One region of the Roseburia sp. OM03-7AC genome, then DNA from elsewhere that is predicted to be linked to it. Evidence: predicted binding sites of a transcription regulator. Region 1 holds the regulator's gene; each other region holds the start of a gene.
The links. Region 1 encodes Rex, which represses fermentation and respiration genes when NADH is low (regulators of the CRP and FNR family bind a similar motif). Its sites were predicted from a motif close to ATTGTTAANTANTTAACAAT; they were not measured.
Positions count from the first base shown of each region.

Region 2: gap (type I glyceraldehyde-3-phosphate dehydrogenase) is a predicted target of Rex. The motif match lies at 1,434-1,453, and genes of this name have one in related genera.
Region 3: DXB39_RS10840 (enoyl-CoA hydratase-related protein) is a predicted target of Rex. The motif match lies at 1,782-1,801, and genes of this name have one in related genera.
Region 4: pflB (formate C-acetyltransferase) is a predicted target of Rex. The motif match lies at 1,563-1,582, and genes of this name have one in related genera.

Region 1 is NZ_QTZJ01000001.1:560,396-565,491, forward strand. It holds gene alr (alanine racemase) at 1-437, opposite strand, end outside; gene DXB39_RS02790 (NAD(P)H-hydrate dehydratase) at 459-1,946, opposite strand; gene DXB39_RS02795 (hypothetical protein) at 1,950-2,603, opposite strand; gene DXB39_RS02800 (redox-sensing transcriptional repressor Rex) at 2,615-3,265, opposite strand; gene abc-f (ribosomal protection-like ABC-F family protein) at 3,343-5,096, opposite strand, start outside.
Region 2 is NZ_QTZJ01000001.1:1,011,668-1,016,763, reverse strand. It holds gene DXB39_RS04945 (histidinol-phosphatase HisJ family protein) at 17-829, opposite strand; gene gap (type I glyceraldehyde-3-phosphate dehydrogenase) at 1,562-2,578, shown strand; gene DXB39_RS15020 (phosphoglycerate kinase) at 2,760-3,971, shown strand; gene tpiA (triose-phosphate isomerase) at 4,038-4,790, shown strand; gene DXB39_RS04925 (RrF2 family transcriptional regulator) at 4,994-5,096, shown strand, end outside.
Region 3 is NZ_QTZJ01000005.1:109,171-114,266, forward strand. It holds gene DXB39_RS10835 (pyridoxal phosphate-dependent aminotransferase) at 1-1,127, opposite strand, end outside; gene DXB39_RS10840 (enoyl-CoA hydratase-related protein) at 1,819-2,613, shown strand; gene proC (pyrroline-5-carboxylate reductase) at 2,695-3,513, shown strand; gene DXB39_RS10850 (hypothetical protein) at 3,608-3,991, opposite strand; gene DXB39_RS10855 (adaptor protein MecA) at 4,010-4,768, opposite strand; gene DXB39_RS10860 (DNA polymerase Y family protein) at 4,934-5,096, shown strand, end outside.
Region 4 is NZ_QTZJ01000005.1:66,590-71,685, forward strand. It holds gene pflB (formate C-acetyltransferase) at 1-1,472, opposite strand, end outside; ZMP/ZTP riboswitch at 1,650-1,729, opposite strand; gene DXB39_RS10625 (amino acid ABC transporter ATP-binding protein) at 1,813-2,553, opposite strand; gene DXB39_RS10630 (amino acid ABC transporter permease) at 2,543-3,229, opposite strand; gene DXB39_RS10635 (transporter substrate-binding domain-containing protein) at 3,250-4,047, opposite strand; gene DXB39_RS10640 (type II CAAX endopeptidase family protein) at 4,295-5,096, shown strand, end outside.

The DNA.
Region 1 (5,096 bases):
TTTTCTTTTTCCACCTGATAACCAATCCGGCTCATTCCAGTATCCACTGCAATGTGAATTGCCACATCCTGATTTTTCTTTGTTGCAGCTTCAGAAAGTGCAACTGCCATATCATACGTAAATACGGCAGGCTCTAATTTCTGTTCTACAATAATCTCATATTCATCTGGGAATGCAAAACCAAGAATCAGAATCGGCTTCTTAATTCCATGATTTCTTAAAATTACGCCTTCTTCCACTGTGGCCACACAGAAGCCATGGAGATACGGAAGCGGCTCTAATACACGGGCAAGTTCCGTTGCACCATGTCCGTATCCATCTGTTTTAATTACCGCAAACATGCTGGTATCTTTCTTTAAAAGCCGGTGCATTGCCTCCATATTCTCAATGGCCGCATCCAGATTCACGCTGGCATATACCCTGCTATATCTTTTCATTTCATTCACCTCAAATTATTATTATGACAACACATCGGATAATCCGTTTATAATTTCGCCTGCAGTCAGTCCATGCTTTGAAACTGTTTTGCTCCGTTCATCTGCTGCCGCCGCATGTACATATACCCCAAGCGGTGCCGCCTGCTCTGCAGATAAGCCCTGCGCCATCAGACTTCCAATAATTCCGCTCAGTACATCACCACTTCCCGCAGTAGCCATTCCGCTGTTACCGTTCCGGTTAATAAATGTTTTCCCATAAGGAATTGCCGTTACCGTTCTGCTGTCTTTCAAAACACAGATTACATTATATTCCCTTGCGAAATCTTCCGCAACCTGCTCAATATTTTCTTTGATATAGGAAACGGCAAGCTGTTTTAACCGGGACATTTCCCCCAGATGTGGCGTTAATACCAGTTCTGTATGCGGGCGAAGAAGCTGTTCGGTCTGCTCTGCTATGATATTTAATGCATCGGCATCTACTACCATTGGTACTGCCGCATTCTTAAGTACCGTCTTTACAATACTGTGTGCCACATCACTTTTGCCAATTCCAGGTCCTAAAATAATAACATCTGCCCAGGACAGACATTCTATCAGTTGCTGTGTATCAGCCTTTTTTGCAGAATAGGTAGTAAGAATTGCCTCCGGCACTGCTGTCTGTAAGATAATACGGTTTTCTTCCGGTGTATATATTCTCACCAGACCACAGCCACTGCGATAAGCTGCCTTTGCTGCAAGAACCGCCGCACCTGCCATATTCACGCTTCCGGCAACCAGAAGGACTTTTCCAAAGGTTCCCTTGTTCGAATCAGCAGCACGATTATTTAAAAAATTTAAATCTTCCTTTGTGATTGCATAAGCTGCAGGTCTTTTATCTAACCAGCTTTCTTCTCCAATTCCGATATCCTTAACCGTAATATTTCCGCAGTATTCTGCACCAGGAAATAACACCATTCCGGTCTTGCAGTAAGCAAAGGTTACGGTATCATCTGCTTTGAATGCACCACCCAATACAGCTCCATTATCTGCCGAGACACCGGATGGTATATCCACCGCCAGCCGGTGGGCACTGCTCTGGTTTAGCCGTTCCATCAAGTGCACCAGTTCATCATCTAATTTTCGTGATAATCCTATACCAAATAACGCATCAATAATCAGGCTGTAGGAATTTACATCCTCCATTTCATCAATAAATGGTACACCATATGATGTCAAGATTTCATACTGTTCTTTTGCCTGCTTTGAAAAATGTGCTTTATTTCCATAGAGATATACTTCAACCGGAATGTGGGATAAGTATAACAATCTTGCAATTGCCATACCATCGCCGCCGTTATTTCCGGTTCCACACACTACCAGCACGCGGTTACATGAAATTTCTTTTTCCTGTATTACTTCTATCGCAGAAAGTGCTGCCCGCTCCATTAGAACCATGGATGGCACTTTAAAATGTTCGATTGTATTGGTATCACATGTTTTCATTTCCCGGGAATTTACAAGATATTCCATAAATTAATTCCTTTCGTCCGCATTTTCCACCGCTTTTTTTCCCTGCAGACGGTCTTCATCTTCCTGCCGCAGATCAAATATATTTAAAATATCCACACCAAAAATATCATGCATATAAGAATAAATCTGCCGGTTGTTGATTTCACGGTTCTGTTTTTTGATGATATTTTTCTTAAGTTCTACCCTTACCTTATCAATCCAGGCCGTAATTTCATCTGCTTCTTTACTGTTCTGTCTTAGTCTCTCATAGCAGTAACGCATGCTTTCTAACATAAGTTCCTGATTTGCACTATTTATATTTCGTGGAAGTTCAATTAATTCATCCTCAATTTCTTCCATTTTGACATTGACTTCATCAATCAGTCTCTTGTCTTCATCTAATTTTCTGGAAGAAATATCCCCCTCATTTTCCTCATGAGTTCCTTCCATGTTGACAACAATGCTTTTCATCAACCGATTCTTTGTCTTTTTCAGTTCTTTCAAATCATTATTAAGCTTTCCCTGCTGTTCTAACAACTGATTTACCTTTTCTTCCAGCTGCTTGATTTCACTGGTTTTTCCGCTTAAAGCAAAAAGCCTGTGCCATTTCTGATCCAATACAAGTATTGGTACTTTTCTGCTTTCTAATGCTTCCAGAAATTCCTTGTCATCTTTCATGCAAAACACCTCTATTCCAGCGTTTCCTTTTTCCTTTTGTTCTTTGTCATATTATAGGATAACTGCATCAGGCTGTCTGATAAATGTACATTTTCCACTACAACATTTTCATCCAACACTTCCAGATCCACATGGGCAAAATTCCAGATTGCATGTACACCAAGGCTTACCAGCTGGTTTGCCACAGCATCTGCCTTTTCTTTCGGCATAGTCAGTGTAGCAATATCTACCTTATGTGTCTTTACAAATTCTTCCAGTTTATCAATCATTTCGATTTTATTGCCACGAATGGATTTTCCGCATAACTCCGGATTCACATCAAACAATCCTACTATGACGAAGCCGAGTTTTTCAAACTTCACATAATTGGCAAGTGCCTGTCCTAAGTTACCAGCTCCAATAATAATAATATTATGCTGTTCATTTAATCCCATAATCTTTCCGATTTCTTCATACAGAAATTGTACATTGTAACCATATCCCTGCTGTCCAAAACCACCAAAATTATTTAAATCCTGTCTGATCTGCGATGCGGTCACTTTCATTCTTGCACTCAGTTCATTCGATGAAATACGTTCTACCCCTTCATCTAAAAGTTCCCCCAGATATCGGTAATATCTTGGCATTCTACGAATTACTGCCTGTGATATTTCTTTGCTCATTCTGCCAGTTCCTCCTGCTCTCAATACCCTACAATAATTATAGTTTCTTGCCGAAAGGATGTCAATGTGTTACAACTTTAACAATCTTTCTGTAAACTTAATTCTTCCCATTTTGCATAGAGTTCTTCCAGAGCTGCCTCTTCCTGCATCTGCTCCTCATGGATTTTGTTTAATTCATAGGAATTTGATGCTACCTCCGGCTTTGACAGTTCATCATTTAATGCTTCTAACTTTGCCTCTCTCTTAGCAATTTCATCTTCTGTACGCTTTAATTCGTTTTCCAGCTTACGTTTTGCTGCCTGCTGTTTCTTCATTTCTTCCCAGCTTAACTTCTGTTTTCCTCCGCTGGATATCTGCTCTGTTCCATTATTTTCTCCAGTTCCATCGGAAACAATGACATTTCCTTTTGCCCCTGAATTGTCTGCACGATCCTGTGTAGCTGTGCCAAACGCCGCTAACTCCTGAACTTCCTTTTTCTCCAGATAATAATCGTAATTTCCAATATAATTTAGAATTGTTTCATTCTTTAAATCAAGAATTCTGCTGGCAGTTTTATTAATAAAATAACGGTCATGGGATACATAAAGCACCGTTCCGGTATAGGAATTGATGGCTGACTCTAAAATTTCCTTTGACATAATATCAAGGTGGTTGGTCGGCTCGTCTAAAATTAAGAAGTTCGCATTGGATAACATCAGTTTTGCCAGTGAAACACGGCCTCTTTCTCCACCACTGATATCACGAATCCGCTTAAACACATCATCATCCGTAAATAAAAATGCTGCTAACACATTTCGAATCTTCGTTGCCTTCAGATTCGGATAAGCATCTGCAATTTCATCAAATAACGTCTTATCCGGGTCTAAATTCTGATGCTCCTGATCGTAATATCCGATTTCCACATTGCTTCCAAGCTTTATCTCCCCGGCATCTGCGTCTACAATTCCATTGATTATCTTTAAAATGGTGGTTTTCCCGGTACCGTTATTTCCGATTAAAGCAACTTTTTCCCCTCGCTTAATCTGAAAATCAATGTTTGAAAACAGTTTATGCTCGTAAGATTTTGAAAGTCCTTTCACCGAAAGTACATCATTTCCACTGGTAATTTCCGGCTCCAATGTAATATGCATATCTGTTTTTTCATCGATTGGCTTCTCAATACGTTCTATTTTATCCAATGCCTTCTCACGGCTTTCTGCACGCTTAATGGACTTTTCCCGGTTAAAGGATTTTAACTTGGATATTACTTCTTCCTGGTGCTTGATTTCCCGCTGCTGGTTATAATACTGTCGCAAAAGACTTTCCCGCTGTATTTCCTTCTGCCTCGCATATGCGGTATAATTTCCCGGAAATACCGTTGCCGTATGGCGGGATATTTCCACTACCTTCGTAACAATCCGGTCTAAGAAATAACGGTCATGGGCTACGATAATTACGGCTCCTTTATAATTCAAAAGATAGTTTTCAAGCCATGCAATCGATGCCATATCAAGGTGGTTGGTCGGCTCGTCGAGCATGATAATATCAGGCTTTGTCACCAGAAGTCTGCCTAATGCCACTCTGGTCTTCTGTCCTCCGGATAACTCTGACATTTTCTTTCCGAAATCATTTTCCGAAAAACCAAGTCCCTTTAACACACCGTTTATCTCACTGCGAAAAGTCAGTCCGCCCTCTAACTCAAAGGCATGGCTGAAACGGTTATACTGCTCCATATATTTCTCTAATTCATCTGCGCTTACATGCTGCATGTCTTCTTCCATTTTACGAAGCTTTTCTTCTTTTTCGATTAATGCATCGCAGGCATGAAGCACTTCATTATAAATGGTCTCGT
Region 2 (5,096 bases), 450 kb from region 1:
GCGTGATTCCCATAGTTTACAACGGAAGAAAAGCCGGTTTTCTCTTTTCGAATACAGTAAAATACTGAAAGCCTGCGGCCTTTAAAATATCCGGTACTTTTGCAAAATCAAATGCAACATGCTCCGGTTTGTGGGCATCGGCACCGATGGTAATGATTTCACCGCCTAGTTCGTGATAACGTTTTATAATATCTTCTGTTGGATTCGGATGTCCCAGACCATATTTGAAACCACCGGTATTGATTTCAATTCCTTTTCCCATATCAATGAGCTTTTCTAAAATCGCATCAATGACATCGGCATATTTCTGATAAGAATATTTAAGGTTCCGGTTTGGACCGTAGCGTACCACATAATCGATATGTCCATATACATCAAAATTATCAAATACCGCAAGATTTTCCAGGATAGATTCAAAATATTCCTGGTAAGCCTGCTGTTCGGTTTTTCCTTCAAAAAAGCGGGAGTAGTAAGGGTCTTTGCCGTGGATTACATGGGAAGAGCCGATGACAAAATCAAAGTCATATCGGCTTATCAGTTCCTGATGTTTCGCTGCAAGATGAGGCTGCAATCCAAGCTCAATGCCGGTCAGCACTTTTATTTTATCTTTGTATTGCTGGCCCAGCTTCTGGATAGTTGGGAAGTAGACCGGAGTGTCTAAGATAAATTCCGGTTCATCCTCCGGATGTTCTTTTGGATAATCATAATCCATATGGTCGGTAATGCAGATTCCGCCAAGTCCCAGTTCGATAGAGGCTTTAATCATGGATTCTGGTGAGGTCTCACTGTCGGTAGAAAAAGCAGTGTGCATATGTGTGTCCCAAAGCATAGTGTGTTCCTTTCTGTGGGTGGTGTATGGCGGGTAAGGTTGTGCAGGTGGGGAACTGGATGAGAAAGCTTCTTCCAAAAAGCACCGGAACGTTTGTATGTAAGAAGCCGGCACTTCAACCTGCAGTATTTTTCTTTCTTTTATAATAAGCAGTCTTTCCAATGTTTGACAGTATACTGCATTTTGTCTGCCGGCGTGCGGATACCGTGAACAGCGTCTGTTAGGAATTCTTAGAGTCCCTTCAGACAAAGTGTGGTATCCGCTGCTGGCAGACAAAAGCAGTATCCGGTCAAAGCAGCCGGAAAGACAGCCTAATTTCAAGAAAAATACTGCCCGTGAAGTGCTGCGGATTCTCACATCATAACTGTTCCAGTGTTTTCGGGGAGAAGCTTTCCCATTCCTTTCGCCTACATATTGCACAAACCTTACCCGGTGTTTACACATTTCTACTAAGAAAAATGTTACATTTTCACGAGTATAGTAAAATCTTTGTATATAATACACAGAATACTATAATAGAAATTTGACAATCTGTCAAAAGACAGTATGAAAAATGGAAAAGCTATTGTAACATTTGTTTGAAAATGAGAAAGAAGAAATAAAAATAGTGAAAAAATTAACAAAGTGATGGGAACTACTTGAACTTTCGACAAAAATTGGTTAGAATAATACCAGATTGGGTACAATCCCAAATAAAGATATTTTATATTAAATTTCTAGGAGGAATTAATAATGGCAGTAAGAGTAGCAATTAATGGATTCGGCCGTATTGGTCGTCTGGCATTCAGACAGATGTTTGGTGCTGAAGGATACGAAGTAGTAGCAATCAACGATTTAACAAGCCCTAAAATGTTAGCACACTTGTTAAAATATGATTCTTCTCAGGGTAAATATGAGCATGCTGATGAAGTATCTTGCACAGATGATTCTATCATCGTATGTGGAAAAGAAATCAAAATCTATGCATTCCCAGATGCAAACAACTGCCCATGGGGTGAATTAAAAGTTGACGTTGTATTAGAGTGTTCAGGTTTCTATACAAGCAAAGAGAAAGCACAGGCACACATCAATGCAGGTGCTCGTAAAGTTGTTATTTCTGCTCCAGCAGGTAATGACCTTCCTACAATCGTATACAACACAAACCATGAGACATTAAAAGCATCTGATACAATCATTTCAGCAGCTTCTTGTACAACAAACTGCTTAGCACCTATGGCTGATGCATTAAATAAATATGCTCCAATCCAGTCTGGTATCATGGTAACAATCCATGCTTACACAGGTGATCAGATGACTCTTGATGGACCACAGAGAAAAGGTGATTTAAGAAGATCTCGTGCAGCAGCAGTTAACATCGTTCCAAACAGCACTGGTGCAGCAAAAGCTATCGGACTTGTTATCCCAGAACTGAACGGAAAATTAATCGGATCTGCTCAGCGTGTTCCAACCCCTACAGGATCTACAACAATCTTAACAGCAGTTGTTAAGAAAGCTGGCGTTACAAAAGAAGATATCAATGCAGCTATGAAAGCAGCAGCTAACGAGTCCTTCGGATACAATGAAGACGAAATCGTATCTTCTGATATCGTTGGAATGAGATTCGGTTCTCTGTTCGATGCAACACAGACCATGGTTAACCAGGTATCTGATGATCTGTACGAAGTACAGGTTGTTTCTTGGTATGATAACGAGAACAGCTACACATCTCAGATGGTTCGTACAATCAAATACTTCAGCGAGTTAGCATAATTTACGAGAGAAACCCGCAAAGCGTGTTTCCCGTAGTTTAACGAACAATCACTGCACGGTAGACTACTTTTTTAAGCGACAGGCTGCCAGAGTGCAGATAAGACTCAGGAAAAGGGTCCGGTCTTTTGGGACCGGGCTCTTTCTTGCTATTAGAAATAAAATTTAAAGGAGACTACTTAATATGTCATTAAATAAAAAATCTATAGATGATATTAATGTAAAAGGACTTCGCGTTCTTTGCAGATGTGATTTCAACGTACCATTAAAAGAAGGAAAGATTACAGACGAGAACCGTCTGGTTGCAGCACTTCCTACAATCAAGAAATTAATCGCTGATGGTGGAAAGGTTATCCTTTGCTCCCATTTAGGAAAAGTAAAAACAGAAGAAGATAAACAGACCAAAACTCTTGCACCAGTAGCAGCAAGACTTACAGAGTTATTAGGACAGGAAGTTAAATTCGTTGTTGACCCTGAAGTTGTTGGTGAGAACGTAAGAGCAGCAGTAGCAGCTATGAACGATGGCGATGTTATCTTGCTTGAGAATACACGTTTCAGACCAGAAGAGACAAAGAACGGAGAAGCTTTCTCTAAAGACCTTGCTTCTATCTGTGATGTATTTGTAAATGATGCATTCGGAACAGCTCACAGAGCACATTGTTCTAACGTAGGTGTTGCACAGTTAGTTGACACTGCAGTAGTTGGATACTTAATGCAGAAAGAAATCGACTTCCTTGGAAATGCAGTAGAGAATCCGGTAAGACCATTCGTTGCAATTCTTGGTGGTGCAAAAGTTGCTGATAAATTAAATGTAATCAACAACTTACTTGAGAAATGTGATACCTTAATCATCGGTGGTGGTATGGCTTACACATTCTTAAAAGCAAAAGGATATGAAATCGGAATCTCTTTAGTAGATGATACTAAGATTGATTATTGTAAAGAAATGATGGCAAAGGCAGAGAAACTTGGAAAGAAACTTCTTCTTCCGGTAGATGCTGTAACAATCAAAGATTTCCCAAATCCTATCGATGCTCCAGTTGAAGTAGAAACTTATGATGCAGACAAGATGCCGGCAGACAGAGAAGGCTGTGATATCGGACCTAAGACACAGACACTTTTCGCAGATGCTGTTAAGACTGCTAAAACTGTTGTTTGGAACGGACCTATGGGTGTATTCGAGAACCCAACTCTTGCAGCAGGTACTATCGCTGTAGCAAAAGCTTTAGCTGATACAGATGCAACAACCATCATCGGTGGTGGAGATTCTGCAGCAGCAGTTAACCAGCTTGGATTCGGTGACAAGATGAGCCACATCTCAACAGGTGGTGGAGCATCCTTAGAGTTCTTAGAGGGTAAAGAGCTTCCAGGCGTTGCAGCAGCAAACGATAAATAAGGAATTAAAGCACATGCCTGTATGCAGGCAAACACTTATATATTTAAGAAAGAAGGACATTTTAAAATGGCAAGAAAGAAAATTATTGCCGGCAACTGGAAAATGAACAAAACTCCTAGCGAGGCAGTTGCTCTGGTAAATGAATTAAAACCATTAGTAGCAAATGAAGACGTAGATGTAGTATTCTGCGTACCAGCAATTGATATTATTCCAGCAATGGAAGCAGCAAAAGGTTCTAACATCTGCATCGGTGCAGAGAACATGTATTTTGAAGAGAGCGGAGCATACACAGGAGAAATCTCTCCGGCAATGCTTACAGATGCTGGCGTAAAATACGTTGTATTAGGACATTCTGAGAGAAGAGAGTACTTCGCAGAGACAGATGAAACTGTAAATAAGAAAGTATTAAAAGCTTTCGAACATGGTATTACACCAATCATCTGCTGTGGAGAGACTTTAACACAGAGAAAACAGGGTATCTACCTTGACTGGATCCGTATGCAGATTAAGATTGCATTCCAGAACGTAACAGCAGAGCAGGCTGCAACAGCAGTTATTGCTTACGAGCCAATCTGGGCAATCGGAACTGGTGAAACAGCTACTTCTGATCAGGCAGAAGAAGTTTGTGGCGCAATCCGTGCATGCATCCGTGAAGTATATGATGAAGCAACAGCTGAGTCTATCCGTATCCAGTACGGCGGATCTGTAAATGCAGGAAATGCAGCAGAGCTGTTCGCAAAAGCTGATATCGATGGTGGTCTGGTAGGAGGAGCTTCCTTAAAGGCTGACTTCGGAAAAATTGTAAATTACAATAAATAAGCTTTTCGGAAAATAGAATATTTTCATAAGAAAGAAGAAACGTCACGAAATGCATTATGACATTGGTAGTATTTACCGGTGAAATGCATTTGGTGGCGTTTTTTTGTTCCCCGAAAAGAACAAACGAAAACTGATTCACCCATTGACATAGTAGGCGAATGGGTATATGATGCGAATGAACCAGAAAAGGAGGAATGCAGAGCATGATTTCAACTAAAGGAAGGTATGCATTAAAGGTTATGGTCGAGCTGGCGGAGCATGATGCGGAAGAATATATTCCGTTAAAAGGAATTGCCGAGAAACTGA
Region 3 (5,096 bases), on a different contig from region 1:
CGAATGACATCCTGCGAATATGCATAGGAGCACCGTACAAAGCCTTCTCCGCATGTACCGAAGGCATTTCCCGGGATAACGGCTACCTTCTGTTCCTGCAACAGGCGGTTACAGAATTCTTCACTGGTAAGTCCTGTTTTTCGAATGTCCGGAAATACATAGAATGCGCCTTCCGGTTCTGCTACGGATAATCCCATCTTACGGAATCCCTCTACCATCAGTGTTCTTCTGGCATCATACTCTTCCCGCATGACTGCAATCTCTTCATCTCTCACCGGACTGGTCAATGCTTCCAATGCCGCATACTGGCTGGTGGTTCCTGCTGACATAGTTGTAAACTGATGTATTTTATTCATATGGAAAATAACATCCTTTGGTCCTGCTGCAATTCCCATACGCCATCCGGTCATGGCAAATGCTTTGGAAAATCCGTTTAATACAACGCAGCGCTCATACATGCCCGGAAGAGATGCGATGGAAACATGTTTTTTTCCATAGGTTAATTCTGCATAGATTTCATCGGTAATCACGAACAAATCATGTTCCTTTACCACCTCTGCGATTGCCTCTAAATCTTCCTTTTCCATAATGGCTCCGGTCGGATTGTTCGGATAGGAAATCAGTAAGACTTTGGATTTCTCCGTTATCTTTTCCTCTAACTGTTCTCTGGTCAGTCGGAATTTATTCTCCGCTCTTAATTTTAATGATACCGGAACACCGCCACATAATTCAATACATGGAATATAGGAAACGTAGGAAAGTTCTGCCACTAAGACTTCCTCTCCCGGATTCACCAGTGTCCGAAGAGCTAAATCAATTCCTTCGCTGGCTCCCATGGTAATCAGTATTTCGTCCTGTTTATCATAATGCAAATCAAATTTTGTCAGATAATCCGCTGCCGCTGCACGCAGCTCTACCGTTCCGCGGTTATCGGTGTATTTGGTATCCCCCTTTTTTATAGAAGCAATCGCTGCCTCTCTTACATGCTCCGGTGTCGGGAAATCCGGTTCGCCTACACCCAGTGAAAGTGCACCTTCCATGGTATTTGCCACATCAAAGAAATCCTTGATTCCGGAATCCGGCATATCCTGTACGATTTTTGATAAGTATGATTTTGTATCTTTCATTTTCATTGACCTCTCTTTGTACAAGTCCTGTCATGTAATTACGCAATTATTTTTTAGAAGCAGTGGTTTTCGAATTTTAAGCAGCTTTTCTATAGCCTTTTTAGAAATCAGAATGCTACAATTCTAAAAAAGTGCTTTTTTCTCTTGGGATAGTGCCTGTTTTTCCAATGTTTGACAGTATGCCTTCTGCGGTTCGCCTGATTACGGATATCATTTAGGTGCCTTGCTAGCAGCTCTTGGCATTTCTTTTGTTAACTGGCAATCCTGGCACATGGATGTGCCAGGAAGGCGCATTGGAGCACGGATGTGACTATGCGCCGGTTGCCGGAAAAACAGCTTTATAAGCAGAAATGCCTAGAGCTGCTTAAAGGTGCCTTAGATATCCGTAACAGACGGACCACAAAAGGCATCCGGTCAAAGCAGGCGGCAAAACAGACAACAATAAGAAAAAAGCACTTTTAAGAATTGCATACATTCTGCTTTCAACAAAAAATCTTATAGAAAAGCTGCTTAAAATTCCAAAAATCCGCTTCCTCACAAAAACCATTGCGTAATCACATGACAAGTCTTTTCCTATTGTAGCACAATCCCTGTAAAATACCAGTTTTTATTGACAAATCCCTCCAAAAGTTATACCATTATAAGTATTGAAACATTGTTAATAATTTATCAATCAGGAGGGTCCTATTTCATGAACAACTTAACTTTAACAGTTGAAAACGAAATTGCAGTTCTTACTATTACCAGACCTGCAGCATTAAACGCATTGAATTCCGAAACATTGGATGAACTGAACACTGTTCTTACCGAAATCGAGGGAAGAGACGATATCAAAGTCGTTATCTTAACCGGTGGTGCTGATAAGAAAGGTAACGAATTCAAATCTTTCGTTGCTGGTGCTGACATCGCTGAGATGGTTAACTTCTCTGCTGCTGAAGCAAGAGCATTCGGTATGAAAGCTTCTGTTCCATTCTTTAAATTAATGAATATGAGACAGGTAACTATCGCTGCTGTTAATGGATTCGCTTTAGGTGGCGGATGCGAAATTTCTATGGCATGTGATATCCGTATTGCTTCTGACAACGCAGTATTCGGACAGCCTGAGTGTGGTCTTGGAATCATCCCAGGATTCGGTGGTACACAGAGACTTGCCCGTCTTGTTGGCATGGGACGTGCAAAAGAAATGATCTTCACCTGCGATAACATCGATGCAAACGAAGCATACCGCATCGGACTTGTAAACAAAGTTGTTGCAAAAGAAGAATTAATGCCAACCGCAAAAGCTATGGCAGAGAAAATTATCTCTAAAGGAAGCTATGCAGTATCTATCGCAAAAGCTGCTATCAACAACGGATATGATATGGATATCAAGAATGCTGTTGAAATGGAAGCTAACCTGTTTGGCGTAACCTGCTCTACCCATGATAAAAAAGAAGGCATGAGTGCTTTCTTAGAGAGAAGAGCTGCTGACTTAACAGATTTCTAATTGAACTTATACTTAGACAATATCAAAGGGGATATTCCAGTAGCATCTGGGATATCCCCTTTCATAAAAGGAGAATGCATCATGTTAGATAAAAAAATTGGTTTTATCGGAAGCGGTAATATGGGTCGTGCCATGATTGGCGGAATTATCTCTTCCGGTCTGGTTCCTGCCAGCCACCTGATTGCCAGTGCGAAAACCCAGGCCACACTGGATACACTTTCTGAGCAGTATGGTATCCGCACCACCTTAGACAATGAGACTGTTGCTGTAGAATCCGATATCATTTTTCTTGCTGTAAAACCATATCTTTATGAAACAGTCATCAAAGAAATCAAAGACAGTGTTACCGATGACAAAATCATAGTTGCCATTGCTGCCGGGCAGACCATTTCACGGATTGAATCTTTATTCAGCAAAGATATTAAACTGGTTCGTACCATGCCTAATACACCGGCTATGGTTCAGGAAGCCATGTCTGCCATTACCCCAAATGAGCATATCACAGAAGAAGAAAACAAAATGGTTGTCTCTCTCTTTGAAAGCTTTGGTAAAGCAGAAATTGTACCGGAAAGTCTTATGGATGCCGTAGTCGGAGTCAGCGGTTCCTCACCGGCTTATGTCTATATGTTTATTGAAGCAATGGCTGACGCAGCCGTTAATGACGGAATGCCGCGTGCCCAGGCTTATAAATTTGCTGCCCAGTCCGTTCTTGGTGCAGCTAAAATGGTATTAGAGACCGGTAAACATCCGGGTGAATTAAAGGATGCAGTCTGCTCCCCGGCCGGAACTACCATTGCTGCTGTGGCAAAATTAGAGGAAGGCTCCTTCCGCAGCACCGTAATTGCTGCCCAGAATGCCTGCTCTGAAAAATCCCGTGCCATGAGCAAACTCTCCGATTGATATTAAAGGCATATAAGAAACCCCGGAAGGACTAATTTACATACAATCGTTCTTCCGGGGTCTTTTCTATCTTTACTGTTTATTTTACCTGCTTTTATAAATCTTTAAGCACATCATCATAAAGGGCATCTAACATTTCCTTCAACTGCTTTTCAATGGTATCAAAATAAATTTCTGCTGTATCGTTGTCAAATTCCATCTCATTGCCGATTTCCATCACAATGTCAAGGATTCCGCTGTTCAACTCATCAATTGCATTTTCCACAATCTCTTCAAAAGTGCAGTAGGCATCGCCTGTCATATGCACAATAAAATCTTTCTTATCTATCTTTCCACGAAATTTGTATTCATCGGTAAAAAGGCTCCAGCCATCTCCGGCTGCCTCCCGCATCTCATTCCGAATGGATTTATAATCCAGTGGTACATAGTTCTGCTTAAAAAATTCTTCAAACGATGCTTTATCTTTATATTCTTCCATTCCAATTCCTCTGTCTGTCTAAATTTCCTGTAAATGTTCTAACGCCTGCTCCGGCAAAATGCATTTTCCATGCTCCATAATATATGCCCGGGTCGGTCCATGCGCATAAATATCATCTGCAAATTCCAAAGAAGCACTTAAAAGACGACAAAGCTGTTTATCACTAAGTTCTCCCTTCTCAAGCAAAAGATAATAAGCATCCTCTCTGGTCAGATAATAAAGACTGCTCTTCATCGGCAGTTCCAGACGGACGCCCTTGGCATAAAAAATTGCACGTTCCATGCTTGCAAAGCAAAGCTGATAAAAATTCCGGTCTTTTAGTGTAAAGCCACCGGTAGACTGTTTCTTATCTGTGCTTTCTTCTGCCTTGGAAGCTGACTGCTCCGGCTGTATTTCTGCAATGCCTTCATCCGTATGATTCTGATTTGCCAGCTCTTTTGACGTCTGTTTCAGCTTTTCAATATCAGGAGCATTCTTAACCAGACTTTCTACTGCAGACTTCAGATTTTCCAACATATTGCTGATGCCAAGCTCCGGCTTCTCCGAAAAAGTAAGTGCCAGCGTATGCTCCGGCAGTACTGCAACCTGAATGGTAATATTTCCACCCTGTACTTTATATCCGACCTCTTCTTCTGCCATGGAAATAATCTTACGCAGAAACGATTCTGTTCTTCCGTCATTCTGCAGAAAATCATCTACTTCCAGTCCATTTTCCATTAATTCTTCTTCTGAAATAATACAGCGCACCGTATCCACATCGATTCTTTTAAATCTCATAAACAATCACCTGCCATTATTCTCGCTGCGTTTTCCCTTATTTGTAACCTTACTATACACTAAAAGCCCTTTCTTTTCAACCGGAAAGCTTTTATAATATAGGTATTCAAGGTATTAAGCCCGTAAACAGCCGGCAATTCCATAATACGGTAAAGGAGGAGCATTATGCACCGGATTATCTTTCATATTGATGTCAATTCTGCTTTTTTAAGCTGGAGTGCTGTTGACCGCCTAGAGCATGGTGAAACTTTAGATATCCGCACTATACCGGCAATTATTGGCGGTGACTCTGCTACAAGACACGGTGTGGTTCTTGCCAAGTCTGTGC
Region 4 (5,096 bases), on a different contig from region 1:
ATCAGGTTCAGTGTATTTACATAGATGTCTACTAACCAGTCCATCATCTTGTCATATTTTGCCATTACTTCATCATAGTCAAGATATTCAGCTGTAATTGGTGCGTAGTTTGGTCCTACCTGCTCGCCTGATTTTTCATCAACACCACCGTTGATTGCGTAAAGCAGACATTTTGCAAGGTTTGCACGAGCGCCGAAGAACTGCATCTCTTTACCTGTCTGTGTAGCAGATACACAGCAGCAGATTGCGTAATCATCGCCCCATACCGGTTTCATTGCATCATCGTTCTCATACTGGATTGAGCTTGTTTCAATCGAGATACGTGCTGCATAATCACGGAAGGTCTGTGGCAGTCTGGATGAATAGAATACAGTAAGATTTGGTTCCGGTGCCGGTCCCATATTCTCTAAAGTATGAAGGAAACGGAAGTCTGTCCTGGTTACCATGGAACGTCCGTCTACACCTGTTCCTGCTACATCAAGGGTTGCCCATACAGGGTCACCGGAGAATAACTGGTTATAAGAAGGAATACGTGCGAATTTAACCATACGAAGTTTCATTGTGAAATGGTCAATCAGCTCCTGAGCCTGCTGCTCGGTAAGAATTCCCTTATCCATATCTCTCTTAATATAAATATCAAGGAAAGTAGAAACACGTCCTACTGACATCGCTGCACCGTTCTGTGTCTTGATTGCTGCAAGGTATCCGAAGTATAACCACTGAACAGCCTCTTTTGCATTGGTTGCAGGTCTTGAAATATCATATCCGTAAATCTCAGCCAGTTTCTTCATGTCTTCCAGACATTTAATCTGCTCTGCAATTTCTTCTCTTAAACGGATGACATCATCTGTCATCTGTCCGCATCCGCAGTTGGCTTTGTCCTTCTTCTTCTCAGCGATTAAGTAATCCAGTCCGTATAATGCTACACGGCGGTAATCACCTACAATACGTCCACGACCGTAGGTATCCGGAAGACCTGTTAAAATCTTAGCATGACGAACCTTCATCATTTCCGGTGTATAAGCATCAAATACTGCTGTATTGTGTGTCTTATGATACTTGGTGAAAATTTCTTTTAATTTATCATTTACTTCATAACCGTAGGTCTCACATGCCTGAACAGCCATCTTGATTCCACCATATGGCATGAAAGCTCTCTTTAATGGTTTGTCAGTCTGAAGACCAACTACCTGCTCTAAATCTTTTAAGCTTTCATCAATATATCCCGGACCATAAGCTGTAATTCCGGTTACAACCTCTGTCTCCATATCAAGAACGCCGCCCTTAGCACGCTCTTCTTTCTGTAATTTCTGAAGTGCCCCCCATAGCTTGTTAGTTGCATCTGTCGGCTCAGCTAAAAAGCTCTCATCTCCATCATATGGAGTGTAGTTGTCCTGAATGAACTGACGAACATTGATTTCTTCTTTCCAGAGACGTCCTTCGAATCCATCCCACTCTTTCATTTCTATCATTGCGATATCCTCCTAAAAATATACTCAGCATGAACACTGAATGGTTACTAATTAGAATTAGTCTTGTTTAACTGTAGTTAGTATATACTGACTGTCATTTTTTTGTCAATACGTTTTGATGTTCAAAAAATCATACAAAACATCATGTAAATACAAGAAAACGAGCCAGTCCTCCAGGTTCATCGCCCAGACGGTCGGCTCGTTTTCGTTATACTTCATGTGGTTTTTCCACTTATCCGTCAGTCATATAACGGTTTTATCATAGACTATTTCTTTTCTGATTGCAATAGCTTATGAAAACTTTTTATCAACTATTTTTTCCGTTTTATCTGTTCTTTCCCTACAATACTTTGGAAAGGAAGTCGCAAAGACGCGGATTCTGTGGATTGGCGAAGAATTCTGCCGGTGTATTCTCTTCCTGAATCTGTCCTTCATTGATAAACATGACACGGCTTGCCACTTCTCTTGCAAATCCCATTTCGTGCGTTACCACTACCATAGTCATTCCGTCCTGTGCCAGTTCTTTCATAATTTCAAGAACTTCTCCTACCATTTCCGGATCCAGTGCGGAAGTCGGCTCGTCAAATAACATGACATCCGGATTCATTGCCAGTGCTCTTGCAATTGCAATACGCTGTTTCTGTCCACCGGAAAGCATTGCCGGATAGGTATCTGCTTTATCAGACAGTCCGACTCTCATCAAAAGCTCGTCCGCACGCTTAGAGGCCTCTTCCTTATTCATAAGTCCGGTCTGAACCGGTGCCAGCATGATATTTCCTTTTACGGTATAATTCGGGAACAGATTGAACTGCTGGAATACCATTCCAATCTTCTGACGCATCTTGTTGATGTCTACAGATTTATCCGTGATATCTGTTCCTTCAAAAGTAATCACACCGGAAGTCGGCTCCTCTAAAAGATTTAAGGAACGTAAGAATGTGGATTTACCACAACCGGATGGTCCGATGATGGCAACCACCTCTCCCTGGGCGATTTCTGTGGAGATACCATTTAATACATTTACATTTCCAAAGGATTTACACAAATCCTTTACTTCAATCAATACCTTCTTATCGCTCATTTGTTCTCAACCTCGTTTCCAGTTTATGTACACCAGCCGTTAAAATCATAACGATTATCAGGTAGATAATTGCAACACCGAACAATGGTAAGAACGGGTCATAGGTCTGGCTACGGATGATATCGCCACCCTTTGTCAGATCCGGGATTGCAATATATCCACTGATGGAAGTCTCTTTCAGTAAGGTAATAAACTCATTTGCCAGTGCCGGAAGTACATTCTTAAATGCCTGTGGCAGAATAATCAGACGCATGGTCTGCGAATAATTCAGTCCGAGGCTTCGTCCAGCTTCAAACTGTCCTTCGTCTACAGACATGATTCCGGAACGTACAATCTCTGCCACATAGGCAGCCGAATTCAAACCAAAAGCGATTACAGCCACTGCAATCTTATTATCGAGTGCAACCAGAATAATATAGTACATAATCAAAAGCTGTACCATCGTAGGGGTTCCACGCCATATGGTAAGATACACTTTACATATAAAATTCAAAACATTTAATCCACCATGTTTATCATGGGTGGAACGGATAATTGCGACTAAAAATCCAACCACAATACCCAGAAGTACTGCAAGCACTGCAATAAGCAGTGTATTGCCAAGGCCACGTAACAGATAAAGATATCTGTCTTTCTCTATAAAATCCTGTTGAAAGCTGCTTAAAAAATCGCTCAAGGTCTTTCCTCCTATACCGATTATTTATTTCTTACTACAATAACCTGGCTTGCTGTTGCATAAGTATCTGTAAAGTCAATGTTCTTAAGACGGTCTTCTGTTACAGTCATTCCTGCTGCACCAAAATCTGCTTTACCGGAAGATACTGCTGCGATGATTGCATCAAATTCCATATCTTCAATCTCTAAATCATAACCAAGCTTGTCACAGATTGCTTTTGCGATATCTGCATCGATACCAACTACGTTGTCACCATCATAATATTCGTATGGCTCAAACTGTGCATTGGTTGCCATGGTAAGTTTTCCGTTTGGATATTCTGTTCCCTCCGGAGTCTCATATGGATGCTCTCCTGTTTCATCACCAATATAGTTGCTGATGATAGTATCGATTGTTCCGTCTGCTTTTAACTCTTCGATTGCTTTGTTGAATTCGTCTGTTAAATCTGTGTTATCTTTTGCGATACAGATTGCATATTCCTCTGCATCAAAGGTATCATCTAAGATTTTCAAGTCATCATTCTTCTCAACAAATGCCTCTGCTGGCTGCTTGTCGATGATTACACAGTCGATCTTACCGGTCTTTAATGCCTGGATTGCATCAGAACCTTTGTTGTAACGCTCTACGGTGCTTCCTTCGTCCTCGTATGCTGTTGCATCGGCATCTCCGGTTGTTCCAAGCTGAACACCGATTTTCTTTCCCGGAAGGTCATCCTTGGAATTTACTGTGTTTGCAGCTACAGATGAGCCACATCCTACCATTGCTACTGTCATTGCTGCAGTTAATAAAAGTGCTGCAAATTTCTTCATGTTCTTCATATTTATTCCTCCTCTGATTATAATTATGTGAATTTATATTTCATACAGCATCATAAAATATATCAACATAACGCCTAGTATAGCATGATTCCGCCTATTTCACAAGTACCCGGAGAGTATTTGTCTGCATTTAAAAATACATTTTTCCATGTATTTTTAAACAGGCGGTACCTCAGTAGTTTGCATATTCGCTTCATAATTGTTATAATGTGCCAAGAAAAGTGATGATACTTGAGGAGGTTTTTTCATGAAGCGATTTGGCAGAATTATGTTCTGTTTTCTTCCGGCTCTGCTGGCATTTGGCCTGCAGCAGCTTATCTCCATTCCGGCAGTAGGGCTTGCCCTGCTGGGTGGTTTTTATACCAAAGGGGCAACTTCTATCGATGACTGTATGGATGCATTTTTAAATATTATTTCCACCGCCAATTTTAATGCCGGTGTCAGTGCAGCCTACGGTACTGTTGCCCTTGTGGTATTTGCCTACTGGTATTATAAAAAGTTCCGGCAGACAGAACCGGAAAATGTACGGAAACCTTTTAATATTCCGGTTATCTTCGGCATTCTTATTACTGCAGTAGGATTACAGTATATTACCAATTACATTGTATCTTTTACTGCAGCCATTAACCCGCACTGGCTGGAATATTACAGTAACCTGGTAGAATCGGTGGGACTGGATAAGCCTTCCCTGATTCTGGTTCTCTATTCCGTTCTGATTGGACCTGTCTGTGAAGAACTGATTTTCCGTGGACTGACTTTGAAATATGCCAAAAGAGCAATGCCTTTCTGGGTTGCGAACCTCTTGCAGGCACTGCTCTTTGGTGTGTTCCATATGAATATGATTCAGGGTGTTTATGCTTTTGTGGTAGGAATTGTTCTTGGATTTATCTGCGAGAAAAGCCGCAGCATTTATCCTTCCATGCTTTTCCATATCCTCTTTAACATCTGGGGAACCTTCTCTCCGGACTGGTTTATGTATAAAGCAGATACCGTTCCGTTCTTCTTCCTGTGGTTCTTTGTTGGTGCAGGACTACTGGTTGCAGGACTGC